Regions from separate parts of the Turicibacter sp. KK003 genome, predicted to be linked through region 1. Evidence: a T-box and tRNA genes for the amino acid it is inferred to sense, from the RefSeq annotation. Region 1 holds a T-box; the other regions hold tRNA genes.
The links. The T-box of region 1 lies ahead of tyrS (tyrosine--tRNA ligase). A T-box ahead of a tRNA ligase gene usually reads a tRNA of that ligase, here a tRNA-Tyr.

Region 1 (7,367 bases):
GGACTAACACCTAACCGTATGGATTGCTTATCGATGTATGGGGTGGCTTACGAAGTTGCAGCTATCTTATCACGTGACGTTCATTTTGATGCGGTGAATGTGCAGGAGGTAAAAGAATCGGCAGCTGAATTAATTAAAGTGAGCTCGATGACAAACAAAGCGCCTCGCTATCTAGCTCGCGTCGTAAAAAATGTTGAGATCAAGGAATCTCCACAATGGTTACAGGCCCGCTTAATTGCAGCAGGAATGCGTCCTAAAAATAATGTTGTCGATGTCACAAACTATGTGATGTTAGAGATGGGGCAGCCTTTACACGCTTTTGACTATGATACAATTTCTTCAAAAGAGATTGTGGTAAGAGAGGCCGTATCAGGGGAAACAATGACTACTTTAGATGGGACAGATCGTGAGTTAGTTGCGGGCGACCTCGTGATTACGGATGGAGTTAAACCGATTGCGATTGCAGGAGTGATGGGAGGACTTGAGACAGAAGTAACGGATCAGACAACTAATGTCTTATTAGAGTCTGCTTTATTTGATCGTTTATCTGTTCGCCAAACATCAACACGCCTAGGATTACGTTCAGAATCATCAGCACGCTTTGAAAAAGGAATTGATCCAAATCGTACAGAATTAGCGCTTAATCGTGCTGCTGAATTGTTGGCACAATTGGCGAACGGGGAAGTTTGTCAAGGAATTGTAGCATGTGATGAGTGGGTAATGACGCCAGTTGTCATTGAAATTACAGCTGATAAAATTAACTCTGTTTTAGGAACAACGATGACAACAGATGAAGTGGCCACTATTTGGGAAAGATTAGGTTTTGCTTATACGGTAGATCAAGAGGTGTTTAAAGTTAATGTTCCTTCTCGTCGATTAGATATTACTATTGTTGAGGATTTAATTGAGGAGGCAGGACGTATTTACGGATATGATAATATTCCAATGACGCTTCCGGCGACGGATATGAAGGGCGGATATAGTCCACTTCAATTACTTCGTCATCAAGCGCATCAAACGTTAATGGCATGTGGTCTTACTCAAGTGATTACTTACTCTTTAACAGGAGCTAAGAAGGCGGAACAATGTTTATCATTGCCAAAAACTAAGAAGGAGCTTGTGAAATTGGCGATGCCAATGAGCGAAGAACGCGCTTATTTACGTCAATCGACAATTCCTCAATTGTTAGAAGTTGTTGCCTATAATAATGCACGTACGATTGAGAACGTTGCAATTTATGAAATTGGGAAGGTCTATGCTAAAGAAAATGATCGCTATTTAGAGGAAACAAAGATTTCGGGAGCAATGACGGGTCATTTAGAAACAAATAAGTGGCAATCAAAAGTTGAAAAAGTTGATTTTTATATGGTGAAAGGGTATGTGGATACACTTTTAGAAGAGATGGGTCATTTAAATGTGACTTATGTGCCTGTTGTACCTGAAGAGTATAAAGATTTTCATCCAGGACGTTCGGCAATGGTATACGTTAATGAGGTATTAGTCGGAGTTGTTGGACAAATTCATCCAGAATTACAACGTACGCTTGATTTAAATGAGACGTATGTCTTTGAATTATCATTAGATCTTTTATTTACATTAGATTCATCAAGACAATCGTATAAACCAGTGCCTAAGCATCCGGGAATGACACGCGATATTGCTTTAGTTGTGAACCGAGATGTTTTAGCGGGAGATTTAGTGCAAACGATAAAAAGAGCGGCTAATAAGCTTTTACAAAATGTAGAAGTCTTCGATGTTTACGAAGGTAAAGGTGTTGAAGATGGTAAGAAATCAGTTGCTATTTCATTGTATTATTTAGATAATGAGAAGACTTTAACTGATGAGGACTTACAACCTGTTCATCAAAAAGTATTAAATGCTTTAACAGATGAACATTCAGCTGTTTTACGCGGTTAGTAAAAAAGGGGAGCAAGTAAATCTTGTTCCTTTTTTTACCTTATTTGTGCTAATAAGTTAAAAAAAGTAATTAATCCCTATAATAACATATAAACTATAATCATGAGGTGATAACATGACAAGTGAAAATTTAACACAATTAAGAAATCGAATTGATGAAATTAACGATCAATTGTTAGATTTATTAAATGAGCGAACAGCTTTAGTAGAGGCAATTGGTCGTGAAAAGGACAAGCAAGGATTAAAAAAATATGATCCGATTCGTGAACAGCAAATTATAGAAAAGTTAAGAGAAAAAAATCAGGGACCCTTAACAGATGAGATGCTGATTCACGTATTCAAAGAAATTTTTAAAGTAAGTGTCAAACTTCAAGAAGAGAAAAGTCATAAAAAGGGATTACTCGTTTCGCGTAAAAATAAATTAGAAGATACTGTCATCGATGTTCAAGGGGATATGATTGGTGATGGTGAACCGACCTTTGTTTTCGGTCCATGTAGCGTAGAATCAAAGGAACAAATGGAGCGTGTTGCAAAAAATCTATCTGAAAAAGGATTAAAGTATATTAGAGGTGGGGCATTTAAGCCACGTACATCTCCTTATGATTTCCAAGGGCTTGGTATTGAAGGGTTAAAGATGATGTCGGAAGCAGCTAAAAAATATGGTTTACGTGTGGTGAGTGAAATCATGGATGCAGGTGATTTAGAGGCCGCCTTACCATACGTTGATGTCATCCAAATTGGGGCACGTAATATGCAGAACTTTTCCCTGCTAAAAGCATTAGGGCATATTAACAAACCGGTTTTATTAAAGCGCGGATTAAGTGCAACCATTGAAGAGTTTGTCAATGCTGCGGAATATATTGCGATGCATGGAAATCCAAATGTGATGTTATGCGAACGTGGAATTCGTACATATGAAAAGGCAACACGTAATACATTAGATATTTCAGCAGTGCCTATTTTAAAACGTGAAACGCATTTACCTGTTTTTGTTGATATTACCCACTCAACAGGACGTAAGGATATTTTATTACCGATTGCAAAGGCGGCTTTAGCGGTTGGAGCTGATGGAATTATGGCTGAGGTACATCCAAACCCAATGTTGGCGTTATCGGATGCTAATCAGCAAATGAGTTTAGAAGAATTTGATTTATTTTACAAAAAACTACGCAACTAGAATAAGTTAAACATTTCCTGTCCATACTAAAAATAAGTAGAAAAAGCAAGCGATTTAAAAATGAAAATTTTCATTAAAATGTTGATAAATAAGTACAATTCTTATAAAATGGTAGAGAGAGTTGAATAAACAGACAATATTAGTGCTTACAATGTCGATAATTGTGAGTAATCAAAATAAAAAAGTGCAGGAAATTTTAAAGCAGTAGGAGTGTATGATATGTCTAAAGTAACCATTTATGACGTGGCACGTGTTGCAGATGTTTCATTAGCGACCGTTTCACGCGTGTTAAATAACCCTGAAAAGGTAAAACCAAAAACACGTGAGCGTGTTTTAACAGCAATTAAGGAGTTGGGATATCGTCCTAATGCGATTGCACGAGGATTAGCGAGTCGCCGTTCAACTAATGTTGGACTGATTGTCCCAACATGTTCACGTGCATCAGCATCGGAAATGATCGATGGGGTAGCTGATATTGCGGATAAATATCGCTATTCTGTGTTCTTAAATGTCACACATAATGAAAATGATATTGCGAATAATGCGTGGCAAAATATGATTGCTTCTCAGGTTGATGGTGTTTTAATGATGGCCGATAAATTAACAGATGATGAGGTTGAGCGATTAGCTACGGACACGGTTCCAACTGTATTATTATCAGTTAAAGATTTAGAAGGTCGTTTACCCGCTGTTTTAATTGATTATGAATTAGCTGCTTATGAAGCAACTAAAAAGTTAATTGAAAACGGAAATAAAGATATCGCGTTTATTACTTCAAGTTCACACCATGCGATGAACGATTTAAAAGAACAAGGGTATCGTCGAGCATTAGAGGAAGCGGGATTAGAACCTCGTGTCTTAGGTTTATATACTAAATTTGAAAGTTCATTAAATGCGTTTAAAGAGTTTTTTGATAATAATAAAGCGCCAGAAGCAGCTTTAGCGGTTCGTGATTCGGTAGCTGTCATGTTTATGAATGCGGCCATTGATCATGGAATTAATGTTCCTCAAGATTTAGAAATTATCGGATTCCAAAATACAAAATATGCGATTATGTCACGCCCACAATTAAGTACAATTAACATTCCGACTTATGATATTGGGGCTGTTGCCATGCGCTTATTAACTAAATTGATGAAAGAGGAAGAAATTACGGAAACTCAAATTACGTTACCTCACTCATTTGTTTGGCGTCAAACGACTCGATAATCTTGACAGTATAAGATATAATTTGTTATAATCCAAACGTTAATAATAATGCAATGATAAGACACAAGTAATGATTATTAAAGGGCAGTGACAGAGACTTAGTGATTGGTGAGAACTAAGGCCGTGATAATCACGAATTACATTCTTGGAGCATGTTCGTTAGAACCGGTTTTTACCGTTATCAACTTGAGTGGTTAAATAGACGATATTTAACAAGTAGGGTGGTACCGCGACATTTCGTCCCTTCATGATGTTTTTAAACATCTGAAGGGTTTTTTTTATGGCGCGAAGAAGAGGTTCGAATCTAGCATGCTTTAAGGAAGTGAATGATCTAAAAATGATTAAATGAGGTGAACCTATGAAGAATGAATTTTTAAAAGAATTACAGTGGCGTGGTTTAATTAACGACTGTACAGATTTAGAAGCATTAGATGCATTAATGGAAGAAGGAAATATTAAACTTTATTGTGGATTTGACCCAACGGCAGATAGTTTACATATTGGATCATTACTTCCTATTTTAACGTTAAAGAGATTTCAACGAGCAGGGCATAAGCCACTTCCACTTGTAGGAGGGGCTACAGGATTAATTGGAGACCCAACAGGACGTTCAGCAGAACGCCAAGAAAATAGCCATGAGACGGTTATTAAATGGTCAGAAAGTATTAAACGTCAGTTGTCGCAGTTTCTTGAGTTTGGTGATCAATCAAACGCGGCTGAGTTAGTAAATAACTATGATTGGACATCAAATTTAAGTATGATTGAATTTTTACGTGACTTCGGAAAATACTTTAATATTAATTATATTTTGGCGAAAGATACGGTATGCTCTCGTTTAGATCACGGAATGACATTTACCGAGTTTTCATACACAATTTTACAAGGGATGGATTTTAAACACTTATACGAGACTAAAAAATGTGTTCTTCAAATTGGTGGATCAGATCAATGGGGGAATATTACATCAGGGTTAGAATTAATCCGTAAAACGATGGGCCATGAGGCGAAAGCAGTTGGGTTAACGATGCCATTAGTGACAAAGTCTGATGGAACAAAATTCGGAAAAACTGCTGGTGGAGCGATTTGGCTAGATCGTACGAAAACAACTCCTTATGAAATGTATCAGTTTTTAATTAATACGGCGGATGAAGATGCGATTAAATTCTTAAAATATTTTACTTTCTTATCACAGGAAGAAATTAATGCGATTGAAGAAGCATTTACAGCGGCACCACATGAACGTTTAGCACAAAAGGCATTAGCGAAAGAAGTGGTGACACTTGTTCACGGGTACGAGGCTTATGAGCAAGCTTTAAAAATTACTCAAGCATTATTTAGCGGGAATTTATCAGATCTATCAGCTGAAGAGATTGAAGTTGGGTTTAAAGATGTGCCTTCAGTTGAATTAGCAGAAGATTTAAACTTAGTTGATGCCCTTGTTTTTGCGAAAGCAGCAAGCTCAAAACGTGAATCACGTGAGTTCATTAATAATAACTCAATTTCTATTAACGGTGAAAAGGTGAAGGACTTAGACTATGTAGTTTCTAAAGAACAAGCCATTGGTGGTAAATTTACAGTTATTCGTCGTGGAAAGAAAAAATATTTCTTAATTAAACATGTTTAAAAGGAAAGATAAATTCTTTCCTTTTTTTATTGAATTGAATAAAAAAAAGACTTCGATTGCTCGAAGTCTTTTTTACCGTTAGATTAAAGATTAACGGCTGTAGAACTCTACGATTAAGTTTTCGTGGATATCAGCGAATACTTCAGAACGTTCTGGTAAACGTACGAATGTTCCAGTCATTGTAGCTTCATCGAATGATACGAAGTCTGGACGGTGAACAGTTCCTTCTAAAGCAGCTTTGATAATAGCTAAGTTAGCTGACTTTTCACGAACGCTGATTGTTTGTCCTGGTTTTACTGAGTAAGATGGGATATCAACGCGTTGTCCATCTACTAAGATGTGACCATGGTTAACTAACTGACGTGCTTGACGACGAGTGTTAGCTAATCCTAAACGGTATACTAAGTTATCAAGACGAGATTCTAATAAGTATAAGAAGTTCTCACCATGTTTACCTTGTAATTTACCAGCGCGGTCGTATGTACGACGGAATTGACGCTCAGTCATTCCATATGCATGACGTAATTTTTGTTTTTCTTGTAATTGTAATCCGTATTCAGAGATTTTTTTACGTGCTTGTCCGTGTTGCCCAGGTGCATAAGGGCGTTTTTGTAATTCTTTACCGTTTTCTAAGATTGAGTATCCTAAACGACGAGAAATTTTCCAGCTTGGTCCAGTATAACGAGCCATGCTATGACCTCCTTTTAATTTGTCAGAATTTTGATTTTGCATATCAAAAAAGGAGAAAATTTATCCGATACTATAAGTTAGATTAAAATCCCATATCCTCGCCTTTGCAGCCAAAAGGTTATACGATATGCCATCAATCCCTTTAAAGGGAATATTGAGGTTTAATCTAATCATCACAGTTAGATAAAAAGCTGCCTTTCATCAACGCACTCCAGTATAATATCAAGATTCAATATTATTGTCAACAAAAAATCAAAGTTCTAAACAATTTCTAAAAATTTCATCATAAATTCTATCAATTTGAATGGTTTCGACAATTAGTTGCAGAAAGTGTTGCTATAAATGTGTTTTAATGTCTTCAAGATGGAGATTGTGTTTTCCAAATCCCTCTTGTTTGGGGTATTTCGTGAAAGTTTTCTATCTTCGGGTCTAATATAAGAAGTGAAGATACCGAGGATGAGTCGACCTATAGGGGTTGGATAGGATAAGAAAAGCAATCATTTTCTTCATTTAGAAAAGAAAAAAATGAGAGGTTAATGATCAGTGTCGTTTCTTAAAAAGTCAGTAGAAAACCGTAGAAAGCATAGGATTTTTTATCAAATTATGATATGATTATTTAACAATAACTCATTTATAAAACATGGTGGGAGGATACTATGATAGATTTTAAATTACTTATTTTGATCCTAATGATTGTTATATTGGCCATTGTATTAATTTATTCAGTCATTATTGTCTCAAAGAAGAAGC
Region 2 (7,367 bases), 930 kb from region 1:
CTCGTTACTAACACACGTTTTCCATGCGCTAACAAATGAGAAATTAAATTAACAATCGTATGGCTTTTCCCCGTACCCGGTGGTCCCTGTACAGTCAAGGCAATATTATTAGCGAGCCTTCTTGCCACATCCTTTTGCTCCTCATTCGCAGGTAAGGGAAATAATAATTGCTCACACGTTTTCTTCCACTCCCGCGCCTCAGAATCAGTCTGCTTCAATCCATCTACATCGATAATCGCTTGAAGCGGCTTTGGAATCATCCCGCCCTCACTGATATACTCAATCGTTGACTGTAAATCTTCCTTGAGCAACACCTCTGACCGCTTTCTTACAACTATCATGCTCTGTTGCCTAATCATCGGAAACTTACTTACCAATGGCGCTTCATCAGCTGACAAATAAGCACCACTTGGATGCATATAATGAACCAATTGCCTCAAAATTCCCTCCGTTGTCTCCGAATCAAAGGGAGAAATAAACTGATCCAAAATACTTTCCTTTAATTGCATAATCTCCTGTTGGTTAGAAAACTCAACCCCTGCTAAAACTTCTAAATCCAGTTGATAACCGCGGGTACCTGGCAATAATTTAGCGACACCATTTTCAGCATCAAAATCAAGTTCTAGCCTCATTACAAGCATCGGGTGATGAATCGGTTGCTTTAACTGATAAGTTAACATCCCAATTCCCATCATTATTTCAAAGGAATGCTCCTCTGATTTCATCATTTGTCTTAATTGAAAAAAGTAATCATAAAGCTTTTGTACCTGACGTTTTTTCTTCTGAACAAGTGACCATTGACTCCATTTACTAATCCAAGCCTCATAATCAATTAGCAACTGTCTCATCGTCGACTCCGCTCCCTCAAGGCGTAAAAAAAGCTCATTTTTTTCAATTGTCGGCGCAAAAAAATCTAGCAATAAACGTTCCCAATCTGTTAAATTTACAAAGTTTAAATCAATTTTTTTTGCCTTTTCTTCTAATTGATTAAGTTGCTGCATCATAATTATATTAAGTTCATTAACCTCACAAACAGAACTTCCATCTTTAGTGTAATCAAATTTTAATAACGATAATACCTGTCCTATTTTATCGTCAAAAGAAGGATAATCATTTTTAAAAACTTGTTGGTGCACCTCTAGATAGGCCCGAGAATCAACACCAGCTCCTCCTAGAAAGCATCCTTCACCAACAGGCAACTCTTCTAACATCCATGTTTTTTCATACATTTTAATCTCACGAATCGGTTGATTCGTTAAATGACGGAGTGCTAATAAATACTCAAATAACTGCTTTACCTTCTTGTTCAAACCCTTCACTCCCTTAATTCACACTTTTTTTCATTATATCACATAAACTAACAATCTCCGTCCTATTATAGGATTACATATTCCGACAAAATAAACAAAAGATGTCTATAAACACTAGACATCCCCTAAAATAATTGGAATTTCTACCAATTCCGTATTTGATTTTTCCTCCCCTGTTAAAGAAAGACGACTGCCTCCGATTAGAACCACAATTAAGAAAAAGAAGATTAAAATTAAAAACATCAAAAAATGTAATCGGCGATGCATCGGATGGTCTATAGGTGGAGTTTCCTTTGATAAATAACCCGTTGTAACTCCCGCCTCTTTTAATACTTCTTTACTGAATTCCTGATCATGATGACATTCATCACAGTTAATAGGAGCACTATCATTTTCATTCATAATAATCCCTCCTTTACTAGTTATTATATTGACTTTTTTTCTATTTGACACAAAAAAAGAACTTATGTCTTAAACAGTTTTCATGTTTGACATAAGTTCTTTCATTCAAAACTTTACTTTGCAACACTTCCTGCTATATTTAAAACATCCCAAGTTCTTGAAAATGGTGGTGCATAGCATAAATCTAACATTGCCAATTGGTCTGTCGTTAAACGTGCAACAATAGCCGTTGCCAAAACATTAACACGTTGAACAGCATCTTTGCGTCCAACAACCTGTCCCCCTAAAATAACTTTCGTATGAGCATCATAAATTAACTTAACAGATATTTTAGATTGTCCAGGATAGTATGAGGTTTGGTTCATATCAGTAATAAAGACAGAGCGATAATCAATTCCTAAATCTTGCACTTCTTTTTCAGATAATCCTGTGCGTCCCGCCTCTAAACTTAAGACCTTCAAACAAGCAGAGGCCAAAGATCCGTTAAACTTCTTATGAGCCCCAGCTAAATTTTCACCAATAATACGTCCCATCTTATTAGCACCAGTTGCTAAAGGAATATATGCAGGATCCTTCTTTAAACGATGAGAAATAGTTGCACAATCTCCTGCGGCATAAATGCCCTGTACTGAAGTACGCCCTTCCTCATCAATAATAATTGCCCCATTTGCCGTCATCTCAAGGCCACTATCCTTTAAAAAGGTTGTATTAGGACGAACACCCGTTGTTAAAACAACTAAATCAATATCAAATATTCCATCAGTTGACACAACTTTTTGCACCTGAGTGTCGCCGATTAACTCAGTAACCGTATTATTCAAGTGTAAGTGAACGCCTTGCTGTCTTAATTCTTCTTCTAAAATATCTGTAACTTCCTTATCAAATGTATCAACAAGTACGCGGTCATTTAATTGAAATACGTGTATCTCTTTCCCGTATTGCTTAGCTGCCTCAACAACCTCTAAACCAATAAATCCTGCCCCAACAATCGCAATACGTTTTAAAGCCTCATTAGCCATCATATTTTTTAAAGCTAGACCATCTTCCATACTTTTTAAGGTGAAAACATTCCCTACATGAACATTTTTTATCGGAGGAATAATAGCGCTCGCACCTGTTGCAATCATCAATTGATCATAATGATCTGTAAAGATCTCTTCAGTTAATAAATTTTTAACCGATACCGTTTGATTCATCGTATTAATAGACAAAACCTCATGTTCTGTATTAACCGAAATACCTGAAGCATTAAACTGTTCTGCTGTTCGAGCAATCATCTTATTTGAATCCTCAAAAAAGTTTCCAACAAAATAAGGTAATCCGCAAGCCCCAAACGAAACATGCTTAGATTTTTCATACACAACAACGTCGGCTTCCTTATTCGCACGTTTTAACTTTGCAGCCGCGCTCATCCCAGCAGCAACACCACCGATTATAATCACTTTCATAATAAACCTCCCTGAATCAATATCACTGGCAGTTCAACTATTATATATGATTTTTAATAAAAAAAACACCCCGAAGGATGTTAAAATCATATTGGAGCGGGTGAAGAGAATCGAACTCTCACAGTCAGCTTGGAAGGCTGAAGTTCTACCATTAAACTACACCCGCATACTGGGGCGACTGATGGGAATCGAACCCACGAATGTCGGAGCCACAATCCGATGCGTTAACCACTTCGCCACAATCGCCATGGCAGGGGTGACAGGAATCGAACCCACACTAACGGTTTTGGAGACCGCTGTTCTACCGTTAAACTACACCCCTATTATTTAAATATGGTGCCGGAAGCAGGACTTGAACCCGCAACCTACTGATTACAAGTCAGTTGCTCTACCAATTGAGCTATTCCGGCTTTTTATGGCGCCCCAACTAGGACTCGAACCTAGGACCCCTTGATTAACAGTCAAGTGCTCTAACCAACTGAGCTATTGAGGCTTTTTTGTTGCCCAGCAACGTCCTACTCTCGCACTTTCGTACTACCATCGGCGCTAAGAAGCTTAACTTCTGTGTTCGGTATGGGAACAGGTGTGACCTTCTTGCTATCATTACTGGACCTTTTTTGGTGCCTAGGGCCGGAATCGAACCGGCACGGGTGTCACCACCCGCAGGATTTTAAGTCCTGTGCGTCTACCAGTTCCGCCACCCAGGCATTTCATCATTTCAGGCACGCGCCTTTTTTCAAAATGGTGTCCTGCAGAGGACTCGAACCTCTGACCCTCTGATTAAAAGTCAGATGCTCTACCAACTGAGCTAGCAGGACATCATTGGCTGGGCTAGCTGGATTCGAACCAGCGCATGACGGAGTCAAAGTCCGTTGCCTTACCGCTTGGCTATAGCCCATTCTTAAATGGTGGCTTGGGACGGAATCGAACCGCCGACACAAGGATTTTCAGTCCTTTGCTCTACCGACTGAGCTACCAAGCCTTTTATTTAAATGGCGGTCCAGACGGGAATCGAACCCGCGATCTCCTGCGTGACAGGCAGGCATGTTAACCGCTACACCACTGGACCTTTTGGTTGCGGGGACAGGACTTGAACCTGCGACCTTCGGGTTATGAGCCCGACGAGCTACCAACTGCTCCACCCCGCGATGTTTATTTATTTTAATATGGCGGAGGAAGAGGGATTCGAACCCCCGCGACGCTTTCACGCCCTGTCGGTTTTCAAGACCGATCCCTTCAGCCGGACTTGGGTATTCCTCCATTTTTCCATATTTATTTTGGTAGCGGAGGAGGGACTCGAACCCCCAACCTCACGGGTATGAACCGTACGCTCTAGCCAGTTGAGCTACTCCGCCTTCATTTTATATTAATTTTTCAAATATAATCTTTCTAAAAGATAATATTTTATGGCGCCCCAACTAGGACTCGAACCTAGGACCCCTTGATTAACAGTCAAGTGCTCTAACCAACTGAGCTATTGAGGCTTTTTTTATTGCCCAGCAACGTCCTACTCTCGCACTTTCGTACTACAATCGGCGCTAAGAAGCTTAACTTCTGTGTTCGGTATGGGAACAGGTGTAACCTTCTTGCTATCATTACTGGACCTTTTTGGTGCCTAGGGCCGGAATCGAACCGGCACGGGTGTCACCACCCGCAGGATTTTAAGTCCTGTGCGTCTACCAGTTCCGCCACCCAGGCATTTCATTATTTCAGGCACGCGCCTTTTTTCAAAATGGTGTCCTGCAGAGGACTCGAACCTCTGACCCTCTGATTAAAAGTCAGATGCTCTACCAACTGAGCTAGCAGGACATCATTGGCTGGGCTAGCTGGATTCGAACCAGCGCATGACGGAGTCAAAGTCCGTTGCCTTACCGCTTGGCTATAGCCCATTCTTAAGTGGTGGTGGGGGACGGATTCGAACCGCCGAACTCTCAGAGAGCGGATTTACAGTCCGCCGCGTTTAGCCACTTCGCTACCCCACCGTATTCTTTTGTTATATGGTGCCGGAAGCAGGACTTGAACCCGCAACCTACTGATTACAAGTCAGTTGCTCTACCAATTGAGCTATTCCGGCTCTTTATGGTGGAGGATGACGGGCTCGAACCGCCGACCCTCTGCTTGTAAGGCAGATGCTCTCCCAGCTGAGCTAATCCTCCACTTTTATTTTTAATGGTGACCCGTACGGGATTCGAACCCGTGTATGCATGCGTGAAAGGCATGTGTGTTAAACCGCTTCACCAACGGGCCTTTTCGACTTTTTTATTTTATCACGATTCAAACCCTATGTCAAAAAGTTTTTTTGTTTTTTTTATTTTTTCAGTCTCTTTTACTCTATCCAACCTTCCTTTCCTATTAAAGCCTCAATGGAATGTTTCACGTGATAAATAAGTTGAGCATAAAAAGTCTATAATCTGATTTCACAAGATCCCTGAGTTTTATTTAAATGGGATTCATTAAGCGTAAATATCGTATCCATGCTATTGAACAAGTATCCTTAACAGATAATCAATCATTAATAGTCTTCTCACGTTATCCTCGATTGGAAAACCTTATAACCGTTCACTTCAATAATATAACGTCTTCTCCCCTTCTAAATAATAAGTACCACGTATAAAAAAAATCTATAACCATCCTAAAACGAAAATTTCTAATATCCTTCATCTATTCTACTCTCCTTAAGTGAAATATGACCTATCCATTTCAGAAACCTAAAGTTAATAGCGCATCATTTGAAGTAATGATAACCGCTTAATAAGTCTATTCTTGTCTATTAAACCAACCTATCCCCCACTTCTCTTTAATAAATGTGCCTCTTTCCGTCATCCGCTTTTACATGTGGGTACCAAAACATATGACACACATTTAATAAAAAACATGGACCTTTTTTAAAAGTTCAAAAATTACTTTTCGCACCAAGCTTATTTAATCTAGATATATCTACTAAACCTATTACTTTCTTTTTATTACGATTTACACTCAAATTGGCGTATTTAATTTTAAACTAGTCTTCAATAAGCATTCAGAAAGTTTTTTTACCCTCATTGACTATATTTAAATAGAAACCTTAATTTAATGATACATATAGGGCGAAAGAATAAGATAGATGCAAAAAAAAAACACCCCGAAGGATGTTAAAATTCATATTGGAGCGGGTGAAGAGAATCGAACTCTCACAGTCAGCTTGGAAGGCTGAAGTTCTACCATTAAACTACACCCGCATACTGGGGCGACTGATGGGAATCGAACCCACGAATGTCGGAGCCACAATCCGATGCGTTAACCACTTCGCCACAATCGCCATATGGTGCCGGAAGCAGGACTTGAACCCGCAACCTACTGATTACAAGTCAGTTGCTCTACCAATTGAGCTATTCCGGCTCTTTATGGTGGAGGATGACGGGCTCGAACCGCCGACCCTCTGCTTGTAAGGCAGATGCTCTCCCAGCTGAGCTAATCCTCCACTTTTATTTTTAATGGTGACCCGTACGGGATTCGAACCCGTGTATGCATGCGTGAAAGGCATGTGTGTTAAACCGCTTCACCAACGGGCCTTTTTAACACTTTTTATGGCGCGCCCAAGAGGAGTCGAACCCCTAACCTTTTGATCCGTAGTCAAACGCTCTATCCAATTGAGCTATGGGCGCTTTTAAGTTGGTGCCTAGGGCCGGAATCGAACCGGCACGGGTGTCACCACCCGCAGGATTTTAAGTCCTGTGCGTCTACCAGTTCCGCCACCCAGGCATTTCATTATTTCAGGCACGCGCCTTTTTTCAAAATGGTGTCCTGCAGAGGACTCGAACCTCTGACCCTCTGATTAAAAGTCAGATGCTCTACCAACTGAGCTAGCAGGACATCATTGGCTGGGCTAGCTGGATTCGAACCAGCGCATGACGGAGTCAAAGTCCGTTGCCTTACCGCTTGGCTATAGCCCATTCTTATATGGTGGAGGATGACGGGCTCGAACCGCCGACCCTCTGCTTGTAAGGCAGATGCTCTCCCAGCTGAGCTAATCCTCCACTTTTATTTTTAATGGTGACCCGTACGGGATTCGAACCCGTGTATGCATGCGTGAAAGGCATGTGTGTTAAACCGCTTCACCAACGGGCCTCTTAACACTTTTTATGGCGCGCCCAAGAGGAGTCGAACCCCTAACCTTTTGATCCGTAGTCAAACGCTCTATCCAATTGAGCTATGGGCGCTTTAAAAT
Region 3 (7,367 bases), 1.1 Mb from region 1:
ACTAGATATCTTCTGAAGAAGAAAAGTTAAGTAATAAAGGGCGCACGGAGGATGCCTAGGCACTAGGAGTCGAAGAAGGACGCGACAAACGGCGAAACGCCTCGGGGAGCTGTAAGTAAGCAAAGAGCCGGGGATATCCGAATGGGGAAACCCGCTAGTGGTCATACGCTAGCACCGTATGGTGAATCAATAGCCATAGAGGAGACAGACCCAGGGAACTGAAACATCTAAGTACCTGGAGGAAAAGAAAGAAACATCGATTCCCCAAGTAGCGGCGAGCGAACAGGGAGGAGCCCAAACCGGAGTAATCCGGGGTAGAAGGACCTTCAGAAATGACTGAACATGATAGCCGAATGGTCTGGGAAGGCCAACCGGAGGGGGTGAGAGTCCCGTAGGTGAAATTGTGTGAAGCAGGGAAGGGATCCTGAGTACGGCGGGACACGAGAAATCCCGTCGGAAGCAACGAGGACCATCTCGTAAGGCTAAATACTACCTAGTGACCGATAGTGAACCAGTACCGTGAGGGAAAGGTGAAAAGAACCCCGGAAGGGGAGTGAAAGAGAACCTGAAACCGTGTGCCTACAACTAGTCAGAGCCCGTTAAAGGGTGATGGCGTGCCTTTTGTAGAATGAACCGGCGAGTTACGATATCGTGCAAGGTTAAGTTGAAGAGACGGAGCCGAAGCGAAAGCGAGTCTGAATAGGGCGAGGAGTACGATGTTGTAGACCCGAAACCGTGTGAGCTAGCCATGAGCAGGCTGAAGGTCAGGTAACACTGACTGGAGGGCCGAACCAGGGCACGTTGAAAAGTGCTTGGATGACTTGTGGCTAGGGGTGAAATTCCAATCGAACACGGATATAGCTGGTTCTCTCCGAAATAGCTTTAGGGCTAGCCTCGATAAGAGTCTACTGGAGGTAGAGCACTGAATGGGTGATGGCCCCACCTCGGGGTACTGATCTCAATCAAACTCCGAATGCCAGATAGATATGATCGGGAGTCAGACTGTGGGTGATAAGGTCCATGGTCAAAAGGGAAAGAGCCCAGACCGCCAGCTAAGGCCCCCAAGTGTCCGTTAAGTGGAAAAGGATGTGGAGATGCACAGACAACTAGGAGGTTGGCTTAGAAGCAGCCATCCTTTAAAGAGTGCGTAATAGCTCACTAGTCGAGTGACTCTGCGCCGAAAATGTACCGGGGCTAAACGGACCGCCGAAGCTGCGGATTGACACGAAGTGTCAGTGGTAGGAGAGCGTTCTAACAGCGGAGAAGCAGTACCGGAAGGAGCTGTGGAGCGGTTAGAAGTGAGAATGCCGGTGTGAGTAGCGAAAGATAGGTGAGAATCCTATCCATCGAAAGCCTAAGGTTTCCAGGGGAAGGCTCGTCCGCCCTGGGTAAGTCGGGACCTAAGGTGAGGCCGAAAGGCGTAGCCGATGGACAACAGGTAGAGATTCCTGTACCACTTAATAAACTGAAGGAGTGACGGAGAAGGCTAAGTTGAGCGTGTGAATGGATTCACGTGTAAGCAGTGAGGTGGTCATGTAGGCAAATCCGCATGGCGAAACATTGAGCTGTGATGCCGAAAGCCCGAAAGGGTGAAGTCAGCTGATGTCACGCTTCCAAGAAAAGCTTCTAGGGATAATTTATTAGGTGCCCGTACCGATAACCGACACAGGTAGGCGAGGAGAGAATCCTAAGATGAGCGAGAGAACTCTTGTTAAGGAACTCGGCAAAATGACCCCGTAACTTCGGGAGAAGGGGTGCTTGTGAAAGCAAGCCGCAGTGAAAAGGCCCAGGCGACTGTTTATCAAAAACACAGGTCTCTGCTAAACCGCAAGGTGATGTATAGGGGCTGACGCCTGCCCGGTGCTGGAAGGTTAAGAGGAGAGGTTAGCGCAAGCGAAGCTTTGAATTGAAGCCCCAGTAAACGGCGGCCGTAACTATAACGGTCCTAAGGTAGCGAAATTCCTTGTCGGGTAAGTTCCGACCCGCACGAAAGGCGTAACGATCTGGGCGCTGTCTCAACAAGAGACTCGGTGAAATCATAGTACCTGTGAAGATGCAGGTTACCCGCGACAGGACGGAAAGACCCCGTGGAGCTTTACTGTAGCTTGATATTGAGCACTGGTGACACATGTACAGGATAGGTAGGAGACGAAGAGACCAGGACGCCAGTCTTGGAGGAGTCGCTGTTGGGATACTACCCTTGTGTTACTGGGGTTCTAACCCGTGGCCATGAGCTGGTCAGGGGACAGTGTCAGGTGGGCAGTTTGACTGGGGCGGTCGCCTCCCAAAGAGTAACGGAGGCGCCCAAAGGTTCCCTCAGAATGGTTGGAAATCATTCGAAGAGTGTAAAGGCAGAAGGGAGCTTGACTGCGAGACCAACAAGTCGAGCAGGGACGAAAGTCGGGCTTAGTGATCCGGCGGTACCGAATGGAAGGGCCGTCGCTCAACGGATAAAAGCTACCCCGGGGATAACAGGCTGATCTCCCCCAAGAGTTCACATCGACGGGGAGGTTTGGCACCTCGATGTCGGCTCATCGCATCCTGGGGCTGTAGTCGGTCCCAAGGGTTGGGCTGTTCGCCCATTAAAGCGGTACGCGAGCTGGGTTCAGAACGTCGTGAGACAGTTCGGTCCCTATCCGTCGTGGGCGTAGGAAATTTGAGAGGAGCTGTCCTTAGTACGAGAGGACCGGGATGGACACACCGCTGGTGTACCAGTTGTTCTGCCAGGAGCATAGCTGGGTAGCTACGTGTGGAAGGGATAAACGCTGAAAGCATCTAAGCGTGAAGCCCCCCTCAAGATGAGATTTCCCATTCGAAAGAAGTAAGATCCCTTGAAGACGACGAGGTAGATAGGTCAGGAGTGGAAGTTTGGTGACAGATGAAGCGGACTGATACTAATCGATCGAGGACTTAACTAAATAGGAAAGGCAAAAACGAGCGATTATCACAGGCAGAAAGTGAAAAGAACTGAGGAATCACGAAGGTGATGAACAGTTATTGAACTTTACCACTGTGATGCGAGAGTTGCCGGACAAGAAGAAGTAAGCAGAAGATATCTAGTTTTGTGAGATTGATAAGATCTGACAGAAGGTCTAGTGATAAGGGCAAGGAGGGCACACCTGTTCCCATACCGAACACAGAAGTTAAGCTCCTTAGCGCCGAGGGTAGTACGCAAGTGCGAGAGTAGGACGTCGCTAGGCCATAAATAAAAAGCCTCAATAGCTCAGTTGGTTAGAGCACTTGACTGTTAATCAAGGGGTCCTAGGTTCGAGTCCTAGTTGGGGCGCCATTAAAAAATGGCCCGTTGGTGAAGCGGTTTAACACACATGCCTTTCACGCATGCATACACGGGTTCGAATCCCGTACGGGTCACCATTAAAAATAAAAGTGGAGGATTAGCTCAGCTGGGAGAGCATCTGCCTTACAAGCAGAGGGTCGGCGGTTCGAGCCCGTCATCCTCCACCATAAAGAGCCGGAATAGCTCAATTGGTAGAGCAACTGACTTGTAATCAGTAGGTTGCGGGTTCAAGTCCTGCTTCCGGCACCATATAACAAAAGAATACGGTGGGGTAGCGAAGTGGCTAAACGCGGCGGACTGTAAATCCGCTCTCTGAGAGTTCGGCGGTTCGAATCCGTCCCCCACCACCACTTAAGAATGGGCTATAGCCAAGCGGTAAGGCAACGGACTTTGACTCCGTCATGCGCTGGTTCGAATCCAGCTAGCCCAGCCAATGATGTCCTGCTAGCTCAGTTGGTAGAGCATCTGACTTTTAATCAGAGGGTCAGAGGTTCGAGTCCTCTGCAGGACACCATTTTGAAAAAGGCGCGTGCCTGAAATAACGATATGCCTGGGTGGCGGAACTGGTAGACGCACAGGACTTAAAATCCTGCGGGTGGTGACACCCGTGCCGGTTCGATTCCGGCCCTAGGCACCAACTAAATAGCGCCCATAGCTCAATTGGATAGAGCGTTTGACTACGGATCAAAAGGTTAGGGGTTCGACTCCTCTTGGGCGCGCCATAAAAAACGGGAAGTGGCTCAGCTTGGTAGAGCACCTGGTTTGGGACCAGGGGGTCGCAGGTTCGAATCCTGTCTTCCCGACCATTAAAAAAGAAAAAGAGAATGGGGACTTAGCTCAGCTGGGAGAGCGCCTGCCTTGCACGCAGGAGGTCAGGGGTTCGATCCCCCTAGTCTCCACCAATTAAATAAGTATCATGTTAGTATCATGGCGGAGTAGCTCAACTGGCTAGAGCGTACGGTTCATACCCGTGAGGTTGGGGGTTCGAGTCCCTCCTCCGCTACCAAAAATAGGACCGGACCCTTAGCTCAGTTGGTTAGAGCTATCGGCTCATAACCGATCGGTCGTAGGTTCGAGTCCTACAGGGTCCACCACTTTTCATACATTATTCGGAGGAATACCCAAGTCAGGCTGAAGGGATCGGTCTTGAAAACCGACAGGGCGTGAAAGCGTCGCGGGGGTTCGAATCCCTCTTCCTCCGCCATATTAAAATAAATAAACATCGCGGGGTGGAGCAGTTGGTAGCTCGTCGGGCTCATAACCCGAAGGTCGCAGGTTCAAGTCCTGTCCCCGCAACCAAAAGGTCCAGTGGTGTAGCGGTTAACATGCCTGCCTGTCACGCAGGAGATCGCGGGTTCGATTCCCGTCTGGACCGCCATTTAAATAATAAATAAAAGGCTTGGTAGCTCAGTCGGTAGAGCAAAGGACTGAAAATCCTTGTGTCGGCGGTTCGATTCCGTCCCAAGCCACCATGATGGAGGATTAGCTCAGCTGGGAGAGCATCTGCCTTACAAGCAGAGGGTCGGCGGTTCGAGCCCGTCATCCTCCACCATAAAAGTCCTGCTAGCTCAGTTGGTAGAGCATCTGACTTTTAATCAGAGGGTCAGAGGTTCGAGTCCTCTGCAGGACACCATTCATAATGCGGGTGTGGCGGAATTGGCAGACGCGCTAGATTTAGGCTCTAGTACCTTTGGTGTGCAGGTTCAACTCCTGTCACCCGCACCATTATAGTAAAATAAGGTAATCTTTATTATAGTATTATCTTTTTTTATTTTAGAGAATAAATACCATTGCATATAAAAGAAACTGGTTATAAACCAGTTTTTTTTATATGCTTTTTTAGTATATATCATCATGGTTTAACTCTAGTAAATAGAAATCACAATCTATACTGTGAATAAAGGAGGCTGCCTTATATAAAAAAGGGTTCTTTGTCAAATAGTGTGGGTGAATAAAATCTATACATATAATCGGGAGGAATTAGGCTATTCTTTAGATGGTTTGATTCCTCTTCTTTTTTTGTTCAAAAGTGTATTTATGAATAATCAAAATTCTTGCTTTGAAATGGTAGAAACTACGGTATCCAAAAGCGATTCGCTTAATGACTTTGATATTGTTGTTAATTCCTTCGAGTACTCCATTGGTATAAGGAGTTTCAATTGTATTTTTGACATAGTCTTGATAATGAGTGAGTGTTTTTAAAGCTGTTTTCATTTCGTGTGAAAGCAGATCAGAGGGGTGTTGAATGGCATGATGAAATATTTCAAGGTTACGAAGTTTAATAGCCTGTTGGACAGTTTGGTAGAAATCATAAGTCTCCTTTAGTTCAGGGTCTAGGGCTAATAAAAAGTCAATAATTTCTTGTTGAGAGATCATCTTTTTGAAGCAGTTGGAATAGAAGTAATGAGTGGCATTAAGATCTTCTTGGGCTTTTAAGAGAAGTCGCCAATAATGTTTGAATTTATTATAAAACTCTTTATTTTGATTCATGAAACGAATGCGTGTTTTATTAAGAGCACGAGAGACTAGTTGAACGATATGAAATTTATCTAAAACAATCTTAGCCTTAGGGAATACCTCTTTAATGAGTGTCATATAAGGGGCGTACATGTCAATGACGACGTGGGTTACACCTTCACGAGCTGCTTTAGAAAATCGCATAAAATAAGTCCTTAGTGTACTTAAGCGACGGTCTTCAACGATATCAATTAGCTTTCCATTGGACGCATCACAAAAAATGAAGGACATTGCTCCGTTCCCTACCAATGGAGGATACATGCTTCGCATGGCAGGTGACCCTCGGCCGATTTAACCGACTTAAACTCGTCAAAACAAAGAACTTTTGGGAGAGAATTAAAGGGAAGCGGCTGTTCTTCATAGGAAGAATGAATGACGCGGTTAACGGTTGAATGAGAAACGTTAAGCTCACGTGCAATATCTGTTTCGGATTTCTTATGACTAGCTTCTAAAAAGATGGCTTGTTTTACGGGAGTGGAAATAAAACAATTAGGGTTAACAAGAGATGTTTCTAGGGTAAATGTTCGGTCACAATGACGGCATTTATAACGTTGTTTTTTTAAGTCTAGATAAGCATCAAATCCGGAAATTTTGACTAGCTTAATACGTGAAGTTTTGAAGCCGTGTTTAATGATATTTGAGTCAAAAGAATGACCACAGTGGTAGCAATGAGTCGGTTGAAAAGAAAGAGTCCCTAAAATAAGTTTAGAACGAACATTCTTAATCTGAGTTTCCTGGATACAATTTTCTGAAAAAGTAATATTTTTATCTTTTAAATCAAGTAAAGTTGAGATACAATTAGTATGAGACATAAAACCAATCCTTTCGTGTTGTTTTAGCCGATTACATTGTATAGGATTTTGGGGACTATGTCTCTTTTTTTTGTCTCAATATTTATGGCAATCAAAAAGGTGTGAGTAATCCCACCCACACCAAAAATTATAGAACCTAAAAAAGATAAGTTTTTAAAACACTCAATAAAAGTTAGATTATTGTAAAAGTCTTTTCTAATCCTATACCAGTGTATAACCCAAAAGATCAGAATTGATTTATATCGTCTAGGGGGTCAGGATTATATGAAGATACAGTTCTGTTTCGGAATAATGTCTTTGATTAAATCACGCGTATTAGAATGCAAAGCTTTTTTCTTCTTGTAAGTCCTCTCAAAAATAAGGGTTAATTTTTATTTAATTAATTGAGGCGAGTATGATGCTAGTCATGAAAAGTAGTATATAATATATACATTTAAGTAATAATATGTAGGATTTCTTTTTTCATCACATTGTTATGATAAAATTTATTATATTACTTTGATTAACTTAAAATTTAATATTATTTGTATTGACTTTCTTTTATTTTAACTATATAATGATATTAGTAATTATTACTGATAATAAAGGAGGAAATAAGAATGTCTTTAATCAATACTCAAGTTAAAGAATTTGCAGTACAAGCATATCATAATGGGGAATTCAAAGAGGTAACTTCTGAATCAATTAAAGGAAAATGGTCAGTATTTTTCTTCTATCCAGCAGACTTTACATTTGTATGT
Region 4 (7,367 bases), 760 kb from region 1:
AGAGATTCCTGTACCACTTAATAAACTGAAGGAGTGACGGAGAAGGCTAAGTTGAGCGTGTGAATGGATTCACGTGTAAGCAGTGAGGTGGTCATGTAGGCAAATCCGCATGGCGAAACATTGAGCTGTGATGCCGAAAGCCCGAAAGGGTGAAGTCAGCTGATGTCACGCTTCCAAGAAAAGCTTCTAGGGATAATTTATTAGGTGCCCGTACCGATAACCGACACAGGTAGGCGAGGAGAGAATCCTAAGATGAGCGAGAGAACTCTTGTTAAGGAACTCGGCAAAATGACCCCGTAACTTCGGGAGAAGGGGTGCTTGTGAAAGCAAGCCGCAGTGAAAAGGCCCAGGCGACTGTTTATCAAAAACACAGGTCTCTGCTAAACCGCAAGGTGATGTATAGGGGCTGACGCCTGCCCGGTGCTGGAAGGTTAAGAGGAGAGGTTAGCGCAAGCGAAGCTTTGAATTGAAGCCCCAGTAAACGGCGGCCGTAACTATAACGGTCCTAAGGTAGCGAAATTCCTTGTCGGGTAAGTTCCGACCCGCACGAAAGGCGTAACGATCTGGGCGCTGTCTCAACAAGAGACTCGGTGAAATCATAGTACCTGTGAAGATGCAGGTTACCCGCGACAGGACGGAAAGACCCCGTGGAGCTTTACTGTAGCTTGATATTGAGCACTGGTGACACATGTACAGGATAGGTAGGAGACGAAGAGACCAGGACGCCAGTCTTGGAGGAGTCGCTGTTGGGATACTACCCTTGTGTTACTGGGGTTCTAACCCGTGGCCATGAGCTGGTCAGGGGACAGTGTCAGGTGGGCAGTTTGACTGGGGCGGTCGCCTCCCAAAGAGTAACGGAGGCGCCCAAAGGTTCCCTCAGAATGGTTGGAAATCATTCGAAGAGTGTAAAGGCAGAAGGGAGCTTGACTGCGAGACCAACAAGTCGAGCAGGGACGAAAGTCGGGCTTAGTGATCCGGCGGTACCGAATGGAAGGGCCGTCGCTCAACGGATAAAAGCTACCCCGGGGATAACAGGCTGATCTCCCCCAAGAGTTCACATCGACGGGGAGGTTTGGCACCTCGATGTCGGCTCATCGCATCCTGGGGCTGTAGTCGGTCCCAAGGGTTGGGCTGTTCGCCCATTAAAGCGGTACGCGAGCTGGGTTCAGAACGTCGTGAGACAGTTCGGTCCCTATCCGTCGTGGGCGTAGGAAATTTGAGAGGAGCTGTCCTTAGTACGAGAGGACCGGGATGGACACACCGCTGGTGTACCAGTTGTTCTGCCAGGAGCATAGCTGGGTAGCTACGTGTGGAAGGGATAAACGCTGAAAGCATCTAAGCGTGAAGCCCCCCTCAAGATGAGATTTCCCATTCGAAAGAAGTAAGATCCCTTGAAGACGACGAGGTAGATAGGTCAGGAGTGGAAGTTTGGTGACAGATGAAGCGGACTGATACTAATCGATCGAGGACTTAACTAAATAGGAAAGGCAAAAACGAGCGGTTATCACAGGCAGAAAGTGAAAAGAACTGAGGAATCACGAAGGTGATGAACAGTTATTGAACTTTACCACTGTGATGCGAGAGTTGCCGGACAAGAAGAAGTAAGCAGAAGATATCTAGTTTTGTGAGATTGATGAAATCTGACAGAAGGTCTAGTGATAAGGGCAAGGAGGGCACACCTGTTCCCATACCGAACACAGAAGTTAAGCTCCTTAGCGCCGAGGGTAGTACGCAAGTGCGAGAGTAGGACGTCGCTAGGCCATAAATAAAAAGCCTCAATAGCTCAGTTGGTTAGAGCACTTGACTGTTAATCAAGGGGTCCTAGGTTCGAGTCCTAGTTGGGGCGCCATTAAAAAATGGCCCGTTGGTGAAGCGGTTTAACACACATGCCTTTCACGCATGCATACACGGGTTCGAATCCCGTACGGGTCACCATTAAAAATAAAAGTGGAGGATTAGCTCAGCTGGGAGAGCATCTGCCTTACAAGCAGAGGGTCGGCGGTTCGAGCCCGTCATCCTCCACCATAAAGAGCCGGAATAGCTCAATTGGTAGAGCAACTGACTTGTAATCAGTAGGTTGCGGGTTCAAGTCCTGCTTCCGGCACCATATAATAAAAGAATACGGTGGGGTAGCGAAGTGGCTAAACGCGGCGGACTGTAAATCCGCTCTCTGAGAGTTCGGCGGTTCGAATCCGTCCCCCACCACCACTTAAGAATGGGCTATAGCCAAGCGGTAAGGCAACGGACTTTGACTCCGTCATGCGCTGGTTCGAATCCAGCTAGCCCAGCCAATGATGTCCTGCTAGCTCAGTTGGTAGAGCATCTGACTTTTAATCAGAGGGTCAGAGGTTCGAGTCCTCTGCAGGACACCATTTTTTTAACTGAAAAAGAACACATAAAGCATAGATAAAAAGCCTGGGTGGCGGAACTGGTAGACGCACAGGACTTAAAATCCTGCGGGTGGTGACACCCGTGCCGGTTCGATTCCGGCCCTAGGCACCAACTAAATAGCGCCCATAGCTCAATTGGATAGAGCGTTTGACTACGGATCAAAAGGTTAGGGGTTCGACTCCTCTTGGGCGCGCCATAAAAAACGGGAAGTGGCTCAGCTTGGTAGAGCACCTGGTTTGGGACCAGGGGGTCGCAGGTTCGAATCCTGTCTTCCCGACCATTAAAAAATAAAAAGAGAATGGGGACTTAGCTCAGCTGGGAGAGCGCCTGCCTTGCACGCAGGAGGTCAGGGGTTCGATCCCCCTAGTCTCCACCAAAAAGAATTGATCTTTGAAAACTAGATATCTTCTGAAGAAGAAAAGTTAAGTAATAAAGGGCGCACGGAGGATGCCTAGGCACTAGGAGTCGAAGAAGGACGCGACAAACGGCGAAACGCCTCGGGGAGCTGTAAGTAAGCAAAGAGCCGGGGATATCCGAATGGGGAAACCCGCTAGTGGTCATACGCTAGCACCGTATGGTGAATCAATAGCCATAGAGGAGACAGACCCAGGGAACTGAAACATCTAAGTACCTGGAGGAAAAGAAAGAAACATCGATTCCCCAAGTAGCGGCGAGCGAACAGGGAGGAGCCCAAACCGGAGTAATCCGGGGTAGAAGGACCTTCAGAAATGACTGAACATGATAGCCGAATGGTCTGGGAAGGCCAACCGGAGGGGGTGAGAGTCCCGTAGGTGAAATTGTGTGAAGCAGGGAAGGGATCCTGAGTACGGCGGGACACGAGAAATCCCGTCGGAAGCAACGAGGACCATCTCGTAAGGCTAAATACTACCTAGTGACCGATAGTGAACCAGTACCGTGAGGGAAAGGTGAAAAGAACCCCGGAAGGGGAGTGAAAGAGAACCTGAAACCGTGTGCCTACAACTAGTCAGAGCCCGTTAAAGGGTGATGGCGTGCCTTTTGTAGAATGAACCGGCGAGTTACGATATCGTGCAAGGTTAAGTTGAAGAGACGGAGCCGAAGCGAAAGCGAGTCTGAATAGGGCGAGGAGTACGATGTTGTAGACCCGAAACCGTGTGAGCTAGCCATGAGCAGGCTGAAGGTCAGGTAACACTGACTGGAGGGCCGAACCAGGGCACGTTGAAAAGTGCTTGGATGACTTGTGGCTAGGGGTGAAATTCCAATCGAACACGGATATAGCTGGTTCTCTCCGAAATAGCTTTAGGGCTAGCCTCGATAAGAGTCTACTGGAGGTAGAGCACTGAATGGGTGATGGCCCCACCTCGGGGTACTGATCTCAATCAAACTCCGAATGCCAGATAGATATGATCGGGAGTCAGACTGTGGGTGATAAGGTCCATGGTCAAAAGGGAAAGAGCCCAGACCGCCAGCTAAGGCCCCCAAGTGTCCGTTAAGTGGAAAAGGATGTGGAGATGCACAGACAACTAGGAGGTTGGCTTAGAAGCAGCCATCCTTTAAAGAGTGCGTAATAGCTCACTAGTCGAGTGACTCTGCGCCGAAAATGTACCGGGGCTAAACGGACCGCCGAAGCTGCGGATTGACACGAAGTGTCAGTGGTAGGAGAGCGTTCTAACAGCACAGAAGCAGTACCGGAAGGAGCTGTGGAGCGGTTAGAAGTGAGAATGCCGGTGTGAGTAGCGAAAGATAGGTGAGAATCCTATCCATCGAAAGCCTAAGGTTTCCAGGGGAAGGCTCGTCCGCCCTGGGTAAGTCGGGACCTAAGGTGAGGCCGAAAGGCGTAGCCGATGGACAACAGGTAGAGATTCCTGTACCACTTAATAAACTGAAGGAGTGACGGAGAAGGCTAAGTTGAGCGTGTGAATGGATTCACGTGTAAGCAGTGAGGTGGTCATGTAGGCAAATCCGCATGGCGAAACATTGAGCTGTGATGCCGAAAGCCCGAAAGGGTGAAGTCAGCTGATGTCACGCTTCCAAGAAAAGCTTCTAGGGATAATTTATTAGGTGCCCGTACCGATAACCGACACAGGTAGGCGAGGAGAGAATCCTAAGATGAGCGAGAGAACTCTTGTTAAGGAACTCGGCAAAATGACCCCGTAACTTCGGGAGAAGGGGTGCTTGTGAAAGCAAGCCGCAGTGAAAAGGCCCAGGCGACTGTTTATCAAAAACACAGGTCTCTGCTAAACCGCAAGGTGATGTATAGGGGCTGACGCCTGCCCGGTGCTGGAAGGTTAAGAGGAGAGGTTAGCGCAAGCGAAGCTTTGAATTGAAGCCCCAGTAAACGGCGGCCGTAACTATAACGGTCCTAAGGTAGCGAAATTCCTTGTCGGGTAAGTTCCGACCCGCACGAAAGGCGTAACGATCTGGGCGCTGTCTCAACAAGAGACTCGGTGAAATCATAGTACCTGTGAAGATGCAGGTTACCCGCGACAGGACGGAAAGACCCCGTGGAGCTTTACTGTAGCTTGATATTGAGCACTGGTGACACATGTACAGGATAGGTAGGAGACGAAGAGACCAGGACGCCAGTCTTGGAGGAGTCGCTGTTGGGATACTACCCTTGTGTTACTGGGGTTCTAACCCGTGGCCATGAGCTGGTCAGGGGACAGTGTCAGGTGGGCAGTTTGACTGGGGCGGTCGCCTCCCAAAGAGTAACGGAGGCGCCCAAAGGTTCCCTCAGAATGGTTGGAAATCATTCGAAGAGTGTAAAGGCAGAAGGGAGCTTGACTGCGAGACCAACAAGTCGAGCAGGGACGAAAGTCGGGCTTAGTGATCCGGCGGTACCGAATGGAAGGGCCGTCGCTCAACGGATAAAAGCTACCCCGGGGATAACAGGCTGATCTCCCCCAAGAGTTCACATCGACGGGGAGGTTTGGCACCTCGATGTCGGCTCATCGCATCCTGGGGCTGTAGTCGGTCCCAAGGGTTGGGCTGTTCGCCCATTAAAGCGGTACGCGAGCTGGGTTCAGAACGTCGTGAGACAGTTCGGTCCCTATCCGTCGTGGGCGTAGGAAATTTGAGAGGAGCTGTCCTTAGTACGAGAGGACCGGGATGGACACACCGCTGGTGTACCAGTTGTTCTGCCAGGAGCATAGCTGGGTAGCTACGTGTGGAAGGGATAAACGCTGAAAGCATCTAAGCGTGAAGCCCCCCTCAAGATGAGATTTCCCATTCGAAAGAAGTAAGATCCCTTGAAGACGACGAGGTAGATAGGTCAGGAGTGGAAGTTTGGTGACAGATGAAGCGGACTGATACTAATCGATCGAGGACTTAACTAAATAGGAAAGGCAAAAACGAGCGGTTATCACAGGCAGAAAGTGAAAAGAACTGAGGAATCACGAAGGTGATGAACAGTTATTGAACTTTACCACTGTGATGCGAGAGTTGCCGGACAAGAAGAAGTAAGCAGAAGATATCTAGTTTTGTGAGATTGATGAAATCTGACAGAAGGTCTAGTGATAAGGGCAAGGAGGGCACACCTGTTCCCATACCGAACACAGAAGTTAAGCTCCTTAGCGCCGAGGGTAGTACGCAAGTGCGAGAGTAGGACGTCGCTAGGCCATAAATAGAAAAAGCAAGGAATAATTATTTTTCCTTGCTTTTTCTATATTAGTTTATAAATATTTCTTATTGTATTCTTAAAATATATCTGATAATATATTTAAGAGCCCTAAAATTTGCTCTCCATTGCGGAGGGCTTATTTTTTTATCTAAGACAAAAACTATTAGCGGAGGAATAATAAATGACAAAATATATTTTTGTTACAGGCGGAGTTGTTTCATCTTTAGGAAAGGGGATTACGGCATCTTCTCTTGGACGATTACTAAAAAATAGAGGCCTTAAAGTATTTATGCAGAAATTTGACCCTTATATTAATGTGGATCCTGGAACAATGAGTCCTTATCAGCATGGTGAAGTTTTTGTAACAGATGATGGGGCAGAAACTGATTTAGATTTAGGACACTATGAACGCTTTATTGATGAGAATTTATCACAAAATTCTAATATTACAACTGGTCGAGTTTATTCAAATGTAATTGATAAGGAGCGACGTGGGGAATATTTAGGTGCTACGGTTCAGGTCATTCCACATATTACGAATGAAATTAAGTCTAAGTTAATTGCCGCTGCTCAGGACAGTGATGCTGATGTGATTATTACTGAAATTGGTGGAACGGTAGGTGACATTGAGTCATTACCTTTTTTAGAGGCTATTCGACAGGCCCGTAAAGATTTTGGTTATCATAATACGCTATATATTCATAATACATTGGTTCCTTACTTAAAGGCGGCGGGTGAGATTAAAACAAAGCCTACGCAACACAGCGTAAAAGAGTTACTATCGTTGGGTATCCAACCAGATGTTATCGTTTTACGTACAGAGGTGGATATAGAGGATCATGTAAAGGAAAAGATTTCATCATTCTGTAATGTTCCTAAGGAAGCAGTTGTACAGGCAATTGATGCGGAAATTTTATATGAGGTTCCAATGCATTTAAAGGCACAGGGATTAGATGACTATGTTTGTAAACATTTTGGTATTGATGCTCCGGAAGCGGATATGACTGAGTGGGAGCAGTTAATCGATACGGTACGTAATTTAAATGGTGAGGTTTCTATCGCACTTGTTGGTAAATACGTTGCATTACCGGATGCTTATTTATCGGTTGTTGAGGCCTTAAAACATGCTGGATATCACTATGGGAAGAAAGTTTGTATTAAATGGGTTGATTCTGAACGTGTAACAGAGGAAACTGTAGATGAAATCTTTGCTGATGTAGATGGTATTTTAGTTCCTGGAGGATTCGGTAACCGTGGAGTTGAAGGGAAAATTTTATCTTGTCAATATGCACGTGTAAATAACATCCCTTATTTTGGTATATGTATGGGTATGCAAATTGCAGCAATTGAATATGCTCGTAATGTTGCAAAGTTAGAA

Region 2: it encodes a tRNA-Tyr, which carries the amino acid that the T-box ahead of tyrS (tyrosine--tRNA ligase) is inferred to sense. The anticodon was not compared.
Region 3: it encodes a tRNA-Tyr, which carries the amino acid that the T-box ahead of tyrS (tyrosine--tRNA ligase) is inferred to sense. The anticodon was not compared.
Region 4: it encodes a tRNA-Tyr, which carries the amino acid that the T-box ahead of tyrS (tyrosine--tRNA ligase) is inferred to sense. The anticodon was not compared.

Annotation. Positions count from the first base shown of each region.
Region 1 is NZ_CP142738.1:1,713,073-1,720,439, reverse strand. Features, by position in the region: gene pheT (phenylalanine--tRNA ligase subunit beta) at 1-1,917, shown strand, start outside; gene VXM77_RS08460 (bifunctional 3-deoxy-7-phosphoheptulonate synthase/chorismate mutase) at 2,033-3,094, shown strand; gene VXM77_RS08455 (substrate-binding domain-containing protein) at 3,314-4,303, shown strand; T-box leader at 4,348-4,551, shown strand; gene tyrS (tyrosine--tRNA ligase) at 4,662-5,927, shown strand; gene rpsD (30S ribosomal protein S4) at 6,018-6,617, opposite strand; gene VXM77_RS08440 (septation ring formation regulator EzrA) at 7,274-7,367, shown strand, end outside.
Region 2 is NZ_CP142738.1:781,671-789,037, reverse strand. Features, by position in the region: gene VXM77_RS04045 (AAA domain-containing protein) at 1-1,310, opposite strand, end outside; gene VXM77_RS04040 (hypothetical protein) at 1,425-1,712, opposite strand; gene VXM77_RS04035 (CoA-disulfide reductase) at 1,826-3,160, opposite strand; tRNA gene VXM77_RS04030 (tRNA-Gly) at 3,253-3,326, opposite strand; tRNA gene VXM77_RS04025 (tRNA-His) at 3,331-3,406, opposite strand; tRNA gene VXM77_RS04020 (tRNA-Trp) at 3,409-3,482, opposite strand; tRNA gene VXM77_RS04015 (tRNA-Thr) at 3,495-3,570, opposite strand; tRNA gene VXM77_RS04010 (tRNA-Asn) at 3,577-3,653, opposite strand; rRNA gene rrf (5S ribosomal RNA) at 3,663-3,771, opposite strand; tRNA gene VXM77_RS04000 (tRNA-Leu) at 3,779-3,867, opposite strand; tRNA gene VXM77_RS03995 (tRNA-Lys) at 3,903-3,978, opposite strand; tRNA gene VXM77_RS03990 (tRNA-Gln) at 3,984-4,058, opposite strand; tRNA gene VXM77_RS03985 (tRNA-Phe) at 4,067-4,142, opposite strand; tRNA gene VXM77_RS03980 (tRNA-Asp) at 4,154-4,229, opposite strand; tRNA gene VXM77_RS03975 (tRNA-Met) at 4,233-4,308, opposite strand; tRNA gene VXM77_RS03970 (tRNA-Ser) at 4,328-4,420, opposite strand; tRNA gene VXM77_RS03965 (tRNA-Met) at 4,439-4,515, opposite strand; tRNA gene VXM77_RS03960 (tRNA-Asn) at 4,568-4,644, opposite strand; rRNA gene rrf (5S ribosomal RNA) at 4,655-4,763, opposite strand; tRNA gene VXM77_RS03950 (tRNA-Leu) at 4,770-4,858, opposite strand; tRNA gene VXM77_RS03945 (tRNA-Lys) at 4,894-4,969, opposite strand; tRNA gene VXM77_RS03940 (tRNA-Gln) at 4,975-5,049, opposite strand; tRNA gene VXM77_RS03935 (tRNA-Tyr) at 5,058-5,142, opposite strand; tRNA gene VXM77_RS03930 (tRNA-Thr) at 5,159-5,234, opposite strand; tRNA gene VXM77_RS03925 (tRNA-Val) at 5,241-5,316, opposite strand; tRNA gene VXM77_RS03920 (tRNA-Glu) at 5,331-5,407, opposite strand; tRNA gene VXM77_RS03915 (tRNA-Gly) at 6,305-6,378, opposite strand; tRNA gene VXM77_RS03910 (tRNA-His) at 6,383-6,458, opposite strand; tRNA gene VXM77_RS03905 (tRNA-Thr) at 6,463-6,538, opposite strand; tRNA gene VXM77_RS03900 (tRNA-Val) at 6,545-6,620, opposite strand; tRNA gene VXM77_RS03895 (tRNA-Glu) at 6,635-6,711, opposite strand; tRNA gene VXM77_RS03890 (tRNA-Arg) at 6,728-6,804, opposite strand; tRNA gene VXM77_RS03885 (tRNA-Leu) at 6,813-6,901, opposite strand; tRNA gene VXM77_RS03880 (tRNA-Lys) at 6,937-7,012, opposite strand; tRNA gene VXM77_RS03875 (tRNA-Gln) at 7,018-7,092, opposite strand; tRNA gene VXM77_RS03870 (tRNA-Val) at 7,101-7,176, opposite strand; tRNA gene VXM77_RS03865 (tRNA-Glu) at 7,191-7,267, opposite strand; tRNA gene VXM77_RS03860 (tRNA-Arg) at 7,283-7,359, opposite strand; tRNA gene VXM77_RS03855 (tRNA-Lys) at 7,367-7,367, opposite strand, start outside.
Region 3 is NZ_CP142738.1:320,149-327,515, forward strand. Features, by position in the region: rRNA gene VXM77_RS01500 (23S ribosomal RNA) at 25-2,918, shown strand; rRNA gene rrf (5S ribosomal RNA) at 3,092-3,200, shown strand; tRNA gene VXM77_RS01510 (tRNA-Asn) at 3,213-3,289, shown strand; tRNA gene VXM77_RS01515 (tRNA-Glu) at 3,299-3,375, shown strand; tRNA gene VXM77_RS01520 (tRNA-Val) at 3,390-3,465, shown strand; tRNA gene VXM77_RS01525 (tRNA-Thr) at 3,472-3,547, shown strand; tRNA gene VXM77_RS01530 (tRNA-Tyr) at 3,564-3,648, shown strand; tRNA gene VXM77_RS01535 (tRNA-Gln) at 3,657-3,731, shown strand; tRNA gene VXM77_RS01540 (tRNA-Lys) at 3,737-3,812, shown strand; tRNA gene VXM77_RS01545 (tRNA-Leu) at 3,847-3,935, shown strand; tRNA gene VXM77_RS01550 (tRNA-Arg) at 3,944-4,020, shown strand; tRNA gene VXM77_RS01555 (tRNA-Pro) at 4,028-4,104, shown strand; tRNA gene VXM77_RS01560 (tRNA-Ala) at 4,125-4,200, shown strand; tRNA gene VXM77_RS01565 (tRNA-Met) at 4,228-4,304, shown strand; tRNA gene VXM77_RS01570 (tRNA-Ile) at 4,316-4,392, shown strand; tRNA gene VXM77_RS01575 (tRNA-Ser) at 4,410-4,502, shown strand; tRNA gene VXM77_RS01580 (tRNA-Met) at 4,522-4,597, shown strand; tRNA gene VXM77_RS01585 (tRNA-Asp) at 4,601-4,676, shown strand; tRNA gene VXM77_RS01590 (tRNA-Phe) at 4,695-4,770, shown strand; tRNA gene VXM77_RS01595 (tRNA-Val) at 4,775-4,850, shown strand; tRNA gene VXM77_RS01600 (tRNA-Lys) at 4,856-4,931, shown strand; tRNA gene VXM77_RS01605 (tRNA-Leu) at 4,940-5,023, shown strand; gene VXM77_RS01610 (ISL3 family transposase) at 5,291-6,085, opposite strand; gene VXM77_RS01615 (transposase family protein) at 6,058-6,627, opposite strand; gene ahpC (alkyl hydroperoxide reductase subunit C) at 7,227-7,367, shown strand, end outside.
Region 4 is NZ_CP142738.1:2,470,632-2,477,998, reverse strand. Features, by position in the region: rRNA gene VXM77_RS12145 (23S ribosomal RNA) at 1-1,478, shown strand, start outside; rRNA gene rrf (5S ribosomal RNA) at 1,652-1,760, shown strand; tRNA gene VXM77_RS12135 (tRNA-Asn) at 1,773-1,849, shown strand; tRNA gene VXM77_RS12130 (tRNA-Glu) at 1,859-1,935, shown strand; tRNA gene VXM77_RS12125 (tRNA-Val) at 1,950-2,025, shown strand; tRNA gene VXM77_RS12120 (tRNA-Thr) at 2,032-2,107, shown strand; tRNA gene VXM77_RS12115 (tRNA-Tyr) at 2,124-2,208, shown strand; tRNA gene VXM77_RS12110 (tRNA-Gln) at 2,217-2,291, shown strand; tRNA gene VXM77_RS12105 (tRNA-Lys) at 2,297-2,372, shown strand; tRNA gene VXM77_RS12100 (tRNA-Leu) at 2,414-2,502, shown strand; tRNA gene VXM77_RS12095 (tRNA-Arg) at 2,511-2,587, shown strand; tRNA gene VXM77_RS12090 (tRNA-Pro) at 2,595-2,671, shown strand; tRNA gene VXM77_RS12085 (tRNA-Ala) at 2,692-2,767, shown strand; rRNA gene VXM77_RS12080 (23S ribosomal RNA) at 2,812-5,705, shown strand; rRNA gene rrf (5S ribosomal RNA) at 5,879-5,987, shown strand; gene VXM77_RS12070 (CTP synthase) at 6,171-7,367, shown strand, end outside.